One region of the Pseudomonas silesiensis genome, then DNA from elsewhere that is predicted to be linked to it. Evidence: predicted binding sites of a transcription regulator. Region 1 holds the regulator's gene; each other region holds the start of a gene.

What was found. Region 1 encodes FliA, which starts transcription of late flagellar genes. Its sites were predicted from a motif close to CTAAAGTTTNNNNNNNNNNNGCCGNTAA; they were not measured.
Region 2: a site for FliA is predicted at 3,238-3,265, ahead of flgM (flagellar biosynthesis anti-sigma factor FlgM). Genes of this name have one in related genera too.
Region 3: a site for FliA is predicted at 2,351-2,378, ahead of PMA3_RS23755 (flagellar protein MotY). Genes of this name have one in related genera too.

Annotation. Positions count from the first base shown of each region.
Region 1 covers NZ_CP014870.1:4,891,097-4,896,036, reverse strand. Annotated here, with positions in the region: gene flhA (flagellar biosynthesis protein FlhA) at 1-620, shown strand, start outside; gene flhF (flagellar biosynthesis GTPase FlhF) at 632-1,963, shown strand; gene fleN (flagellar synthesis regulator FleN) at 2,080-2,910, shown strand; gene fliA (RNA polymerase sigma factor FliA) at 2,907-3,647, shown strand; gene PMA3_RS21600 (chemotaxis response regulator CheY) at 3,815-4,186, shown strand; gene PMA3_RS21595 (protein phosphatase CheZ) at 4,209-4,940, shown strand, end outside.
Region 2 covers NZ_CP014870.1:1,287,693-1,292,632, reverse strand. Annotated here, with positions in the region: gene flgB (flagellar basal body rod protein FlgB) at 1-136, opposite strand, end outside; gene cheR (protein-glutamate O-methyltransferase CheR) at 487-1,314, opposite strand; gene PMA3_RS05790 (chemotaxis protein CheV) at 1,361-2,293, opposite strand; gene flgA (flagellar basal body P-ring formation chaperone FlgA) at 2,375-3,136, shown strand; gene flgM (flagellar biosynthesis anti-sigma factor FlgM) at 3,302-3,628, shown strand; gene PMA3_RS05775 (flagella synthesis protein FlgN) at 3,677-4,144, shown strand; gene PMA3_RS05770 (flagellar brake protein) at 4,237-4,940, shown strand, end outside.
Region 3 covers NZ_CP014870.1:5,339,737-5,344,676, reverse strand. Annotated here, with positions in the region: gene PMA3_RS23770 (peroxiredoxin) at 1-503, shown strand, start outside; gene rnt (ribonuclease T) at 564-1,241, opposite strand; gene pyrC (dihydroorotase) at 1,238-2,284, opposite strand; gene PMA3_RS23755 (flagellar protein MotY) at 2,445-3,353, shown strand; gene PMA3_RS23750 (argininosuccinate synthase) at 3,483-4,700, shown strand; gene PMA3_RS23745 (hypothetical protein) at 4,863-4,940, opposite strand, start outside.

The DNA.
Region 1 (4,940 bases):
TTCTGTACAAGCACTCCAGTGAGCTGATCGGCCACGAAGAAGTGCAGCAACTCATGCAATTGCTGGCTAAAAGCTCGCCAAAACTGGCTGAAGAGCTGGTGCCGGGCGTGGTCTCGCTGTCACAGCTGCTCAAGGTGTTGCAGGCGTTGCTGGCCGAACAGGTACCGGTGCGGGACATTCGCAGCATTGCCGAGGCCATCGCGAACAATGCGGCCAAGAGTCAAGATACCGCCGCGCTGGTGGCCGCCGTACGCGTCGGCGTCTCCCGCGCAATCGTCCAAAGCATTGTAGGCACTGACTCCGAGCTGCCAGTGATCACGCTGGAGCCAAGGTTGGAACAGATATTGCTCAATAGTCTGCAGAAGGCGGGACAAGGCTCGGAAGAGGGCGTTCTGCTGGAGCCAAGCATGGCTGAAAAGCTGCAGCGCTCGTTGATCGAGGCGGCTCAGCGCCAGGAAATGCAAGGTCAACCGGTGATTCTGCTGGTAGCCGGTCCGATTCGCGCGATGCTGTCGCGGTTTGGCCGACTCGCGGTCCCGGGTTTGCATGTGTTGGCGTACCAGGAAATCCCTGACAACAAGCAAGTGACCATCGTTGCGACAGTAGGGCCCAACGGCTGAGGTAATGGTTCATGCAAGTTAAGCGTTTTTTCGCCGCCGATATGCGTCAGGCCATGAAGCTGGTTCGTGATGAGCTGGGCGCTGACGCCGCCATCATCGGCAACCGCCGGATCGCCGGTGGTGTCGAGCTGACTGCAGCCCTGGATTACAAGCTGTCGGCGCTGGCGCCGCGTGTGCCGAACATGGAGCTTGAAGACGAGTTGCGCAAGACCCAGTCGCGGATCGTCACCGCCCAGGCCGAACTGAGCCTGCGTAGCGAAGGCGAGAGCGACAAGGCGACCAATCGCCAGCTGTTCGCCGGCCTGCCGTTGACCGCCGCCGAGCCGCTGGTCGAGCCGACCTACACCGAACCTGCGCGTCCTGCGCCAGCGCCTGCCGCAGTGGCAACAGGCGGCGTCGACCCGCGGGCCTTCGACTCGATGCGTTTCGAGCTCAATAGCCTGCGCGAATTGATGGAAGTGCAACTCGGCTCCCTGGCCTGGAACCAGCTGCAAGGCAGCCGCCCGGCCCAGGCCAGCCTGTGGCGGCGCATGCAACGCATCGGCCTCTCCGGCCCGTTGTCCCGGGATTTGCTGGCGATGATTCCCGACATCGAAGAGCCCCGTCAGGCCTGGCGCATGTTGCTGGCGCACCTGGCGCGGATGATCAATACACCAGACATCGAACCCTTGGAAGAGGGCGGCGTGATTGCCATGGTCGGCCCTGCGGGCATGGGCAAGACCACCACCCTGGCCAAGCTCGCGGCCCGGTACGTGCTCAAGTACGGCGCGCAGCATATCGCGCTGGTGAGCATGGACAGCTACCGGATCGGTGCCCAGGAACAGCTCAAGACCCTCGGCCGCATCCTCAATGTGCCGGTGACACACGTCGACCCGGGGCAATCGTTGGTGCAGGCGCTCGACCCCTTGCTGCGCAAGCGTGTGGTGCTGATCGATACCGCCGGCCTGCAGGCCAGCGACCCGGCGCTGCGCATGCAGCTCGAAAGCCTGGCCGGGCGTGGCATCAAGTCAAAGAATTATCTGGTCCTGGCCACTACCAGCCAGAAGCAGGTGCTGACCGCCGCTTATCATAGTTACAAGCGCTGCGGGCTCGCTGGCTGCATCCTGACTAAACTGGATGAAACGGCGAGCCTGGGCGACGTGTTGAGCCTGGCCATCAGCCATGATTTACCAGTGGCTTACCTGACCGATGGCCCGCGGATTCCGGATGATTTGCATCTGCCGCGTCGTCATCAGCTGGTCAGCCGTGCAGTAAGCGTGCAAATGCAGGAAGAACCCAGCGAAGAAGCCATGGCTGATATGTTCGCTGATATTTATCACAGCCCGACCAAACAGGTCGGCTGAGGTAGCAATGAATAGTTTTTGTACCTACATCGATGGTCTGCCATGCATTGTTCCGTTTGTGAACGCGCAGCCAGTAATGTGGCCTCCGTCTATGCAAGACAAGGTAAAGAAATAACATGGGCAGCATGCATCCCGTACAGGTGATCGCGGTGACCGGCGGCAAAGGTGGCGTCGGGAAAACTAACGTGTCAGTGAACTTGTCCCTGGCTCTCGCCGAGCTCGGCCGGCGCGTCATGTTGCTGGACGCCGATCTGGGGCTGGCGAACGTCGACGTCCTGCTGGGACTGACACCCAAACGTACCCTGGCCGACGTGATCGAAGGCCGCTGCGAGCTGCGCGACGTTTTGTTGCAAGGCCCCGGCGGCATTCGTATCGTGCCGGCCGCGTCCGGCACGCAGAGCATGGTGCATCTGAGCCCGGCGCAGCATGCCGGCCTGATCCAGGCTTTCAGCGACATCGGCGATAACCTCGACGTATTGGTGATCGACACCGCGGCGGGCATTGGTGAGTCGGTCGTCAGTTTCGTTCGCGCCGCCCAGGAAGTGTTGCTGGTGGTCTGCGACGAACCGACCTCGATCACCGACGCCTACGCCCTGATCAAGTTGCTCAATCGCGACTACGGCATGAACCGCTTCCGCGTCCTGGCCAACATGGCCCAGAGCCCGCAGGAAGGTCGCAACCTGTTCGCCAAGTTGACCAAGGTCACCGATCGTTTCCTCGACGTCGCCTTGCAATACGTCGGCGCCGTGCCGTACGACGAAAGCGTGCGCAAGGCCGTGCAGAAGCAGCGCGCGGTCTATGAGGCCTTCCCGCGTTCCAAGTGCTCGCTGGCTTTCAAGGCGATTGCACAGAAGGTCGATACCTGGCCGCTGCCGGCCAACCCCCGCGGGCACCTGGAGTTTTTCGTCGAACGCCTGGTGCAACAAACCGCAGGACCGGTGCTATGACAGCCAGTGGCTACAACTTTTACAAGCAGTCGGCACGTGACGCGCAGTACGAGCTGATCGAGCGTTACGCGCCACTGGTCAAACGCATTGCTTACCACTTGCTGGCGCGTCTGCCGGCCAGTGTCCAGGTCGAAGACCTGATCCAGGCCGGGATGATCGGCCTGCTGGAAGTGTCGACCAAATATGACGCCAGCAAAGGCGCCAGCTTCGAGACGTACGCGGGCATTCGAATCCGCGGCGCGATGCTCGATGAGGTGCGCAAGGGGGACTGGGCGCCACGTTCGGTCCACCGCAATACCCGCATGGTCAGCGACGCGATTCGCTCGATTGAAGCTAAAACCGGGCGCGACGCTAAAGATCACGAAGTTGCGGCCGAACTCCAATTGAGTCTCGACGATTATTACGGGATTTTGAACGACACCCTGGGCAGCCGGCTGTTCAGTTTCGACGATCTGTTGCAGGACGGCGAACACGAAGGGCTGCACGAGGATGGCGCGAGTGCACATCCGGAGCCTTCACGGGATCTGGAAGATGATCGCTTCCAGGCGGCGCTGGCGGATGCGATTGCCAATTTGCCTGAGCGTGAGCGACTGGTGTTGGCGCTGTACTACGACGAAGAGCTGAATCTCAAGGAAATCGGCGAGGTCCTGGGGGTCAGCGAATCCCGGGTCAGCCAGTTGCATAGCCAGTGCGCGGCCCGTTTGCGGGCGCGTTTGGGGGAGTGGCGAGCGCGCTGAAGGCAGTGTGGGGACACTGCGAACGTGACTGGCGGGGTGGTGAACTGCGCCGGTCTCGATCTGTTGTGCTCCAGACAGTCATCGAGTGTATCGCCGGATTGATTGAAATGGCGCGTCCAGCTGTTGGGCGCGTTTAAGACTGCTTGGAGGTCGACTTGGACAAGAACATGAAAATCCTCATCGTTGATGACTTCTCAACGATGCGGCGGATCATAAAAAACCTGTTGCGTGACCTTGGGTTCACCAACACGGTCGAGGCGGATGATGGCACCACTGCCATTCCGATGCTCAACAGCGGCAGCATCGACTTTCTGGTCACCGACTGGAACATGCCAGGCATGACCGGCATCGATCTGCTGCGCCACGTGCGCGCCGATGAGAAGCTCAAGCACCTGCCGGTGCTGATGGTGACCGCTGAAGCCAAGCGCGAGCAGATCATCGAAGCGGCCCAGGCCGGTGTTAACGGCTATGTGGTCAAACCCTTCACGGCCCAAGCGCTGAAAGAAAAAATCGAGAAGATTTTCGAACGCATTGGTTGAGCAACGGCGCCACGGGGAAGCTATGGAGCATAAAGAATCTTCACAGGGCGATTTCGAGTCGACCCTGAAAAAACACGCGGTCGAACTGGTCGAAAGCCTTGAAAAAGGCAAGTTCGGCGACGCGGTGCAACTGATCCATGAGCTCAACCAGACCCGTGACCGCGGCCTTTATCGGGAAGTGGGCAAGCTCACCCGCGAGCTGCACAGCGCGATCGTCAATTTCCAGATTGACCCGCACATGCCGCAAGCCGAGGAAGTGTCCCAGATCACCGACGCCACCGAGCGCCTGGGCTACGTGGTCAGGCTGACCGAAGCCGCGGCCAACCGCACCATGGACCTGGTAGAGAACGCCACGCCGCTGGTCAACAGCCTGAGCAACGAAGCCCAGGCGCTGAGCACGGACTGGGGGCGCTTCATGCGTCGCGAAGTCGGGGCTGAAGAGTTCCGCGAACTGGCCCGGCGGGTCGACGGTTTCCTGACACGCAGCAGCGCCGACAACCGCATTGTGTCGAGCAACCTCAACGATATCCTGCTCGCCCAGGATTATCAGGACCTCACCGGTCAAGTGATCAAGCGTGTGACTCAATTGGTCACCGAAGTTGAAAGCAACCTGCTCAAACTCGTGCTGATGGCCAGTCAGGTGGACCGCTTTGCGGGCATCGAACATGACCGTGAAGCGATGCGGGCAGAAAAAGATCCGCAAAAACAGCTCTCTCAGGGTGAAGGTCCGCAGATTCATGCCGATAAAAGAGAA
Region 2 (4,940 bases), 3.2 Mb from region 1:
AAAAGTCCAGGTCCCGAGCCTTGTAGTTCGGGGTGTCGGCGTTGGCAATGTTGTTGGCCAGGACTTCGGCGCGCTTGGCGCGAAAGCCCAGGGCCTGTTCGTGGATACCGAGCGCTTTATCGAAGCTGATGCTCATGTCGGATACCTTCGGGTGACCTGATTTTCGTAACTTGACTTTTACAAAAGCAAGCGTCGTGCCAATTCAAAAAAGCCCGTAAACCGGGGCTTTGCGGGCAGGGGGAAGCTGGCAATGCCAGAAAAGCGGCAACCGGTTTCCGCTGTCTGCCGCTTTTCTGCCGCTTCACACGTTCGCAAGCACGCCGCATACCCTGTAGGAGCGAGCTTGCTCGCGATGGTGCATCAGTCGACACCGGTGTACCTGACACACCATCGCGAGCAAGCTCGCTCCTACAGGGGTATGTGGGAAATCATCAGGCATAAAAAAGGGAGCCCTGAGGACTCCCGTTTTTTGGCACCGCCTACGAATCACTTCGCCTGGTAAATAATCCCCGGACTGCACTGAACCATCTGGTAATGATCCGGCAAACCGTTCAGCGCTTCGGACGCGCCGAGGAACAGATAACCGCCGCGCTTCAACGTGCCGTGAATACGCAACAGGATGTCTTTCTTCACCTCGGCGGAGAAGTAGATCAGCACATTGCGGCAGAACACGATGTCGAACTTGCCGAGGCTCGCGTAGCTGTCCAGCAGGTTGAACGAGCGAAACTCCACCCGGCTCTTGATCGGTGCCTTGATGGCCCAGCGCCCCGGTCCCTTGGGGTCGAAATATCGCTGCAGGCGCTCGGGTGACAAACCGCGGCCGATGGCCAGGCTGTCGTACTCGCCGCTCTTGCAGTTGGTCAGCATGGTGCCGGACAGGTCGGTGGCAACGATCTGCACCCCCATTTTCAACTGGCCCAGGTTGACCCGCTCGAACTCATCGATCGACATCGACAACGAATACGGTTCCTGACCCGACGAGCAAGCCGCCGACCAGATCCGCAGGCGCTGACCAGGGGCGGCCTTGATCGCTTCGGGCAGCACCTTGTTCTTCAAGACTTCAAACGGATAGGTGTCACGAAACCACAGGGTTTCGTTGGTGGTCATGGCATCCACCACCATCTCGCGCAGGCCACTGCGTGGCTGGGTCTGGATGCGCTGGACCAGCTCACCCAGGGACTTGATGCCTTGCTGCTCCATCAGTTTGTTGAGACGGCTCGCGACCAGGTACTGCTTGTTTTCACCGAGCAAAATGCCACAGGCTTTTTCCAGGAAGACCCGGAACTGTTCGAAATCCAAATTACCCGTAGACAAAGATACCGCCTCTTAAATCGTGTTGACCGCCAGGGGCAGAAGGCCCCTAGCTGATGTCTGCTGCTTTGATCCGGTCGACTACCCGGGATGCCAGGTCATCAGGACGGAATTTGGCCAGGAAGTCATCGGCACCGACTTTCTTGACCATCGCCTGATTGAATACACCCGACAACGAAGTATGCAGGATGATATGCAGCTTTTGCATGCGCGGGTCGTTGCGGATCTCGGCCGTCAGGGTGTACCCGTCCATTTCCGGCATCTCGATATCGGAAATCATCATCAGGAACTCTTCTTCCGGCTTCTTGCCCTCCTCGACCAACTTGCGCAGGTAATCGAGCGCTTGCCGGCCGTCGTTCAGCGCCACCACTTCGACGCCGACCGTTTGCAGGCAACGCGAGACCTGCTTGCGCGCCACCGACGAGTCGTCGACCGTCAGCACGCGCAAGGACAGCGCTTTGTGCCGGGTGTCGCCATCCACCACGCCGACGGAAATGGCCTCCGGGGTCGGCGCCACTTCCGCCAGCACCTTCTCCACATCGATGATTTCGACCAGCTGATTGTCGACTCGGGTCACCGCCGTCAGGTAATGATCGCGGCCCGTGCCCTTGGGCGGCGGGTGAATCTCCTCCCAATTCATGTTGACGATGCGCTCCACCGAGCGCACCAGAAAACCCTGGGTCTTGGTGTTGTACTCCGTGATGATCACGAAGGGATTGCTTTGATCACGCAACCGACCGGATCCGGTCGCCATCGCCAGATCGAGAATCGGAATAGTCGCCCCACGAATACTCGCCACACCGCACACGACAGGATTGGACTTGGGCATCAGGGTCAGCTTGGGGCATTGCAGCACCTCACGAACCTTGAATACGTTGATCCCATACAGTTGCTGGCCGTCGAGACGGAACAACAACAGCTCAAGGCGATTCTGCCCCACCAGTTGCGTGCGCTGGTTTACCGAATCCATTACACCAGCCATGCCCAGACTCCTACTCCAACGCTAAGTGTGTTGCGACGCACATTCATCACTAAACGGCACGGCGCTTGCTTTTTAACCCGTATGAACCCAGACCCGACATTTTTCCGACGCCTGACCTCCAACTGCCGACAAGGGTGCGGCGTGCTGGCGGCCGTGTGCCTGTTCAACGCCGGCAGCCCGGCCATTGCTGACACGCTCACCTTGCCTGACATGCTTATCGGCGTCACTCAAGGCTTTCTTGAATTCTCCGTGGAAGACTATCTGGCGAGCAGTCAAACGGAAGGCCGTTACGAGATCCAGGTCAACCCGCTCGACCCGCGATTGCGCATGCCAATGTGCGACAAGGAATTGACAGCCTCCCTCGAGAGCCCGGCCAGGCCACTGGGCCGGGTCACGGTCAAGGTTCGCTGCGAGGGCACCTCGCCCTGGACAGTGTTCGTACCCGCTCAAGTACGCCTGTTTCGCGACATTGTGACCACCACCCGCCCTCTGCGCCGCATGGGTATTGTCGAGCCCGAGGACGTGAGCTTGCGCGAGCGGGACATCAGTCTGATCAACCAGGGTTACCTGACCTCGGTCGACCAGGCGATCGGACAGAAACTGACCCGACCAATGGTCGCCGACCAGGTCATTACCCTGGTGCATCTGGAACAGGCTGAAGTCATCAGCAAAGGCGATCAGGTGGTGATTACCGCCCGCAGCGGTACACTCAGCGTGCGCATGCCCGGTGAAGCACTGTCCAACGGCGGCCTGCGTGACCAGATTCGAGTGAAAAACCTCAACTCCCAGCGGGTCATCAAGGCGCAAGTCATCGCACCGGGTCAGGTGGAAGTGGCCATGTAGGGCAGTGTATGTGTGAGGAAGTGGCGCGCCACCCGACTGTTCCCTAAACTGTGCTGCATGCAGGGCAAGCGCTGACGCGCGCAGCTCATTGAGAAATGGGCCTAAAGTTTTCCCGGGTATGGCCGAAAACATGGCAAGCGTCCAAATACCCAGAGGTTTTTTATCATGGTCATCGATTTCAACCGATTGAACAGCTCCTCGCCACCGATGGGCAGTACCCGTACTGCCGCCGCCAGGGAAACCGCCGACGCCGGCAAATCCGCGCCGCTCAATACCCCGGCCGAACAGGCCAGCACCGTCAAAAGCGGGGAATCGGTACACATCAGCAATGAGGCTCAACAGTTGCAGAAGGTCACTGACACGCTGCGCGATCAGCCCGCCGTCGACAAAGCCCGAGTGGCCGAGTTGAAAGCAGCGATTGCCGATGGCAGCTACAAAGTCGACAGCAACCGTGTCGCCAGCAAACTGCTCAACTTCGAAGCCCAGCGCTAGGCCACGGCCCGCGCCAGGCTTTTGGACGCTTAAAACCCAAGGCCAGCCATGCACGACACGAATCTGCTGCAATTGATTACCGACGACTTTGCGCCTGCGCAACACTTGCTGCAGTTACTGCAAACCGAATCCATCGCCTTGCACGGTCGCGACATGCCGCTGCTCGAAGACATTCTGGCGCAGAAACAGGCATTGATCGTTCTACTCGAGCAGCATGGCCGCAAGCGCAGTGAAATCCTCGCCAGTTTCAATTTGCCCATCAATCGCCAGGGTCTTGAGCAACTGGCCAGCCAATCGAGCGTCGGTGAACAGTTGCTGACACAAAGCGATGTGCTGACCGACCTCCTGGCTCAATGCCAGAGCGCCAACCTGAAAAATGGCCAGTCGATTGTGATGCAGCAGGCCGCCACGGCCACCCAGCTGAAAATCCTCACCGGCGGCGAGCCGCCAGCGCTTTACAATGCCAGCGGATCCTTCTCCACGCTGGTAAAGCCACGCCCCCTCAGTCAGGCATGAGCCTGCCGATAAGCGCGCCCTATCAAGACGCGAAACATGCTGGCAAAATACTGGCCAGCCGCAGTCATATTTTGTCCGGAGATTGATGAACCGTGTCCAATGCCTTAAATGCGGAAGATGCTCCGCAGCCACCCAAGGTGCTTACCACGCCTCTGGAGATCTCCGGCAACCTGCGCCAGCTGCAAGACAGCCATGATCCGCTGATTATCACGTTCCACGAGCGCAGTCAGCGCTTCCAGAGCTATCTGGTGGACATCGACCGTGAGCGTAAAACGATCGTCCTGGATGAAATGATTCCCCGTGATGGCGAACGCTTTCTGCTGGCCGGCGAACCCTTCAAGGTCGAAGGCTTCCACGACGGCGTGCGCATTGCCTGGGACAGCAACGGCCCACTGACCATCGACGAGTCCGGCGATACCCGCTGCTACCGCGGCCCGCTGCCCGATCAAGTGGTCTATCACCAGCGCCGCAATGCCTTTCGCGCAGCGTTGAAGCTGGCACAACTGGTCAACGTCGATCTGGACGGTGAAAAGCTCAAGGCGCCGATCAGCGGCAAATTGCTGGACATTTCCGCCACCGGTTGCAAGTTGCGCTTCGAAGGCGACATCAGCAGCCGCTTGCAGCTGGGCCAGGTCTACGATCGCTTCGCCGCCGCCCTGCCCTTTGGCAAAATGACCGCACCGGTCGAGCTGCGGTACCTGCACTTCGAAGAAAGAATCTCCACCACCTTCGCCGGCGTACGCTTTCACAACATGAGCGGATTGGTGCAGCGTCAGGTCGAGCGGTTCGTCTATCA
Region 3 (4,940 bases), 450 kb from region 1:
AAGGCAAATACGGCCTGGTGTTCTTCTACCCACTGGACTTCACCTTCGTTTGCCCGTCCGAGCTGATCGCGCTGGACAACCGCATGTCCGACTTCAAGGCACGCAATGTTGAAGTGATCGCCGTTTCGATCGACTCGCACTTCACTCACAACGCCTGGCGCAACACCCCGGTCAACAATGGTGGCATCGGCGAAGTCCGTTACACCATGGCAGCCGACCTGAAGCACGAAATCGCCAAGGCCTACGACGTTGAGTCCGAAGGCGGCGTGGCATTCCGTGGCGCGTTCCTGATCGACGATAAAGGCGTTGTCCGCTCGCAGATCATCAACGACCTGCCGCTGGGCCGTAACATCGAAGAGCTGATCCGTCTGGTCGACGCTCTGCAATTCCACGAAGAGCACGGCGAAGTTTGCCCTGCCAACTGGAAAAAAGGCGACAAGGGCATGACCGCTTCGACCGAAGGCGTTGCGGCTTACCTGACCGAGAACGCTGCTGCGCTGTAAGGCAGGTTCGAGGCATAAAAAAACCGGCCCTGGAGGCCGGTTTTTTTATGGTCGTTACGGTCAGTCGTTGAAGTCTTCCCAGCCGCCCATCTGTTTCCAGCGGTTGACGATGCCGCAGAACAGCTCGGCCGTCTTCTCGGTGTCATAACGAGCCGAGTGGGCCTCGCGACCGTCGAAATCGATATCGGCTGCCTGACAGGCCTTGGCCAGTACGGTTTGGCCGTAAGCCAGGCCAGCCAGGGTTGCCGTGTCGAAGCTGGAGAACGGATGAAAGGGGTTGCGCTTCATGTCCAGACGCGCAACCGCCGCGTTGAGGAAGCCCAGATCGAAGCTGCTGTTGTGCCCGACCAGAATCGCCCGCTTGCAACCGTTGGCCTTCAGGGCCTTGCGGATGCCGCGGAAGATATCGGTCAGCGCCGCTTCTTCACTCACAGCCATGCGCAGCGGGTGATCGAGCTTGATCCCGGTGAATTCCAGGGCCGCTGCTTCAATGTTCGCGCCTTCAAACGGCTCGACGCGAAAGAAGTAGGTGTGGTCGGGGTAAACAAACCCTTTTTCATCCATGGCGATGGTAGTTGCGGCAATTTCCAGCAAGGCGTCAGTGGCAGAGTTGAAACCCCCGGTTTCAACGTCGACAACAACTGGCAGGTACCCACGGAAGCGCTCAGCCATCGGGTGGCGCGAACCACCTCCGCCGCCTTGACCGTCCTGTTCGTCGTCGAAATGGTCTTCACTCACGCGTGTTCCTCCAGCAGGCGCCAGCGCAGTTTTTCACCGGCGCGCAGCGGGATTACAGTCAGCTCGCCAAAGGGCAGGCTGGTCGGGGCGGTCCACTCTTCGCGGACCAGGGTGATGCGATCGGTGTTCACCGGCAGGCCGTAGAAACGCGGGCCGTTCAGGCTGGCAAAGGCTTCGAGCTTGTCCAGCGCGTTACGCTGTTCGAAGGCTTCGGCGTACATCTCGATCGCGGCATAAGCGGTGTAGCAACCGGCACAGCCGCACGCGGCTTCCTTGGCATGCTGGGCGTGGGGCGCCGAGTCGGTGCCGAGGAAGAACTTGTCGCTACCGCTGGTGGCGGCGTCGAGCAGCGCTTCCTGGTGCGTATTGCGCTTGAGAATCGGCAGGCAGTAGAAATGCGGCCGAATCCCGCCCACCAACATATGGTTGCGGTTGTACAGCAGGTGATGGGCGGTGATGGTCGCGCCGACGTTGGCCGAGGCCTCATTGACGAACTGCACGGCGTCAGCGGTGGTGATGTGTTCGAACACCACTTTGAGCGTAGGGAAACGCTCGACCACACGACGCATGTGCTCGTCGATGAAGATTTTTTCGCGATCGAACACGTCGACATCGCCACGGGTGACTTCACCGTGGACCAGCAAGGGCATCCCGACTTCGGCCATGGCCTCGAGTGCAGGGAAGATATTGTCGATGCTGGTGACGCCAGAGTCCGAATTGGTGGTCGCGCCGGCCGGGTACAGCTTGGCGGCGTGAATGAAACCGCTGGCCTTGGCCTCGCGAATTTCTTCGGGCTGGGTGCGGTCGGTCAGGTAAAGCACCATCAATGGTTCGAAACGACTGCCAGCCGGGCGTGCAGCGAGAATCCGCTGGCGATAGCCGTCGGCTTCAGCGGCGTTGCGCACCGGAGGTACCAGGTTGGGCATGATGATGGCGCGACCAAAGGTGCGCGCAACATCCGCAACGGTATTGGTCAACACGGCACCATCGCGAAGATGAATGTGCCAGTCGTCGGGACGCAGCAGGGTCAGGCGGTCGGACATGAGGGGATTCCAGGCGGGTCAAACTCTGGGGAATGCTACCGGAAAAGACACTTTCAGGCACTCGCTATCAAGTTTTACGGGAAGCTTCCGATATTCAACGGGTATGCCGTGAACATTTGTGTGTCGGTCTTTTTTGTTGTGGAAGTCTGTGGAGCCTCCCGTGCGCCAGTGGTATTTAGCCTTGCTCAGTGTGTTTGCCAGCCTTCCTGCGATGGCGCTCACGTTCCAGACTCGCCTGGAGAGCATCGAGTGGACGGTCGAAGGTGACAAGTTCGAATGCCGCCTGAGTCAGCCGATCACCGATTTTGGCGCGGGTGAGTTCGTGCGTCGCGCCGGTGAGCAGGCAACATTTCGACTGAAGGCTTATAACGCGATCATCGGCGGTGGTTCGGCGACCTTGCTGGCGGCTGCGGCGCCATGGCAGCCGGGGCGTGGCGACATCAATCTCGGTGCCGTGCAAATCGGTAGCGGCAATGTGCTGTTCAGGAGTTCGCAAGTGCAGGCCGCTCGCTTGATCAATGGCTTGATGGATGGCCGCAGTCCGGTTCTGCGGCACTCTTCGGGCGATGGCCGGGTATCGGAAGTGCGTCTGTTGCCGGTCAAGTTCAGCAAGGCCTTCAGCGAATATCAGGGCTGTGTAGCGAGGCTGTTGCCGAAGAATTTCGAACAGGTCAAACAATCCCGGATCGGCTTCCACGGCCAAAGCATCGATCTCGATGGGCAGGCCAAGGCCCAATTGCAGGAGATGCTGGAGTTCATGAAGGCCGACCCGACGGTCAATCACATCGAACTCGACGGTCACTCCGACAACAGCGGCAACCGCCTGACCAACCGGGACCTGTCGCGACGCCGGGCCTTGGCGGTCATGGAGTTCTTCAAGGCCAACGGTATCCAGGAGTCGCAGATCACCCTGCGCTTCCACGGCGAACGTTACCCCTTGGCGCCCAACACCACTGCCGCCAACCGGGCGAAAAACCGTCGGGTCAATGTCCACCTCGCGCGGATGGCGCCGACCGAAAAGCCGGCCCCTCGCGCCACGGCGACGGTGAGCGCGGCATCGACGTCCTGAGAACGCTGCCATAGTCGCTCGCTTGACATAATCTGTCGCTTCGTCGTCATAAGCTGTCGCGCCCCTGTAAATTATTCTGCATGACCGGTAGACTTGACGGCTTTCCGTAGAACCCCGTGGAGTGATGGCATGGCGGACGTAAACAAGGTCGTTCTGGCGTATTCCGGCGGCCTGGACACTTCGGTGATCCTCAAGTGGCTGCAGGATACTTATAACTGTGAAGTCGTGACCTTCACCGCTGACCTGGGTCAGGGCGAAGAGGTCGAACCGGCCCGCGCCAAGGCTCAGGCCATGGGCGTAAAAGAAATCTACATCGACGATCTGCGCGAAGAATTCGTGCGTGATTTCGTGTTCCCGATGTTCCGCGCCAACACCGTTTATGAAGGCGAGTACCTGCTGGGTACTTCCATCGCCCGTCCGTTGATCGCCAAGCGCCTGATCGAAATCGCCAACGAAACCGGCGCCGACGCCATTTCCCATGGTGCGACCGGCAAGGGTAACGACCAGGTGCGTTTCGAACTGGGCGCCTACGCCTTGAAACCAGGCGTGAAGGTCATCGCGCCGTGGCGCGAATGGGACCTGCTGTCCCGTGAAAAGCTGATGGATTACGCTGAAAAGCACAACATCCCGATCGAGCGTCACGGCAAGAAGAAATCCCCGTACTCGATGGATGCCAACCTGCTGCACATCTCCTATGAAGGCGGCGTGCTGGAAGACACCTGGACCGAGCACGAAGAAGACATGTGGAAATGGACCGTCTCCCCGGAGAAGGCTCCTGACAAGGCGCAGTACCTGGAACTGACCTACCGCAACGGCGACATCGTCGCGCTGGACGGCGTCGAAATGACCCCGGCCACCGTGCTGGCGACCTTGAACCGTATCGGTGGCGAACACGGTATCGGCCGTCTCGACATCGTCGAGAACCGCTACGTCGGCATGAAGTCCCGCGGCTGCTATGAAACCCCGGGCGGCACCATCATGCTGCGCGCTCACCGTGCGATCGAATCGATCACCCTGGACCGCGAAGTGGCTCACCTCAAGGATGAGCTGATGCCTAAATATGCCAGCCTGATCTACACCGGTTACTGGTGGAGCCCTGAGCGTCTGATGCTGCAACAGATGATCGATGCCTCCCAGGCCCATGTGAACGGCGTCGTGCGCCTGAAGCTGTACAAGGGCAACGTGATCGTCACTGGCCGCAAGTCCGACGAATCGTTGTTCGACGCCAACATTGCGACCTTCGAGGAAGATGGCGGCGCCTACAACCAGGCCGATGCGGCGGGCTTCATCAAGCTCAACGCCTTGCGCATGCGTATTGCGGCGAACAAAGGCCGCAAGCTGTTCTGAGATGTCAGAGCGCTTGCTGCTGCGCCGTGATTGAATCTGTGGCCTTGTCGTCGACAAGGCCACAGTTCTGAATGGGGGATGTTCTGCCTGACATTGCGATGCAGCGTGCTGACTTTCCTGCCAGTCCTCTACCGGTTTTCATTCGCCATTGACCGCTCTGCGTCAGGGACGCGTTTGATCAATGACCGTCACGCCATTTGAATTCAAATTGTAAGCAACATAGAGCGACGCACCACTGTG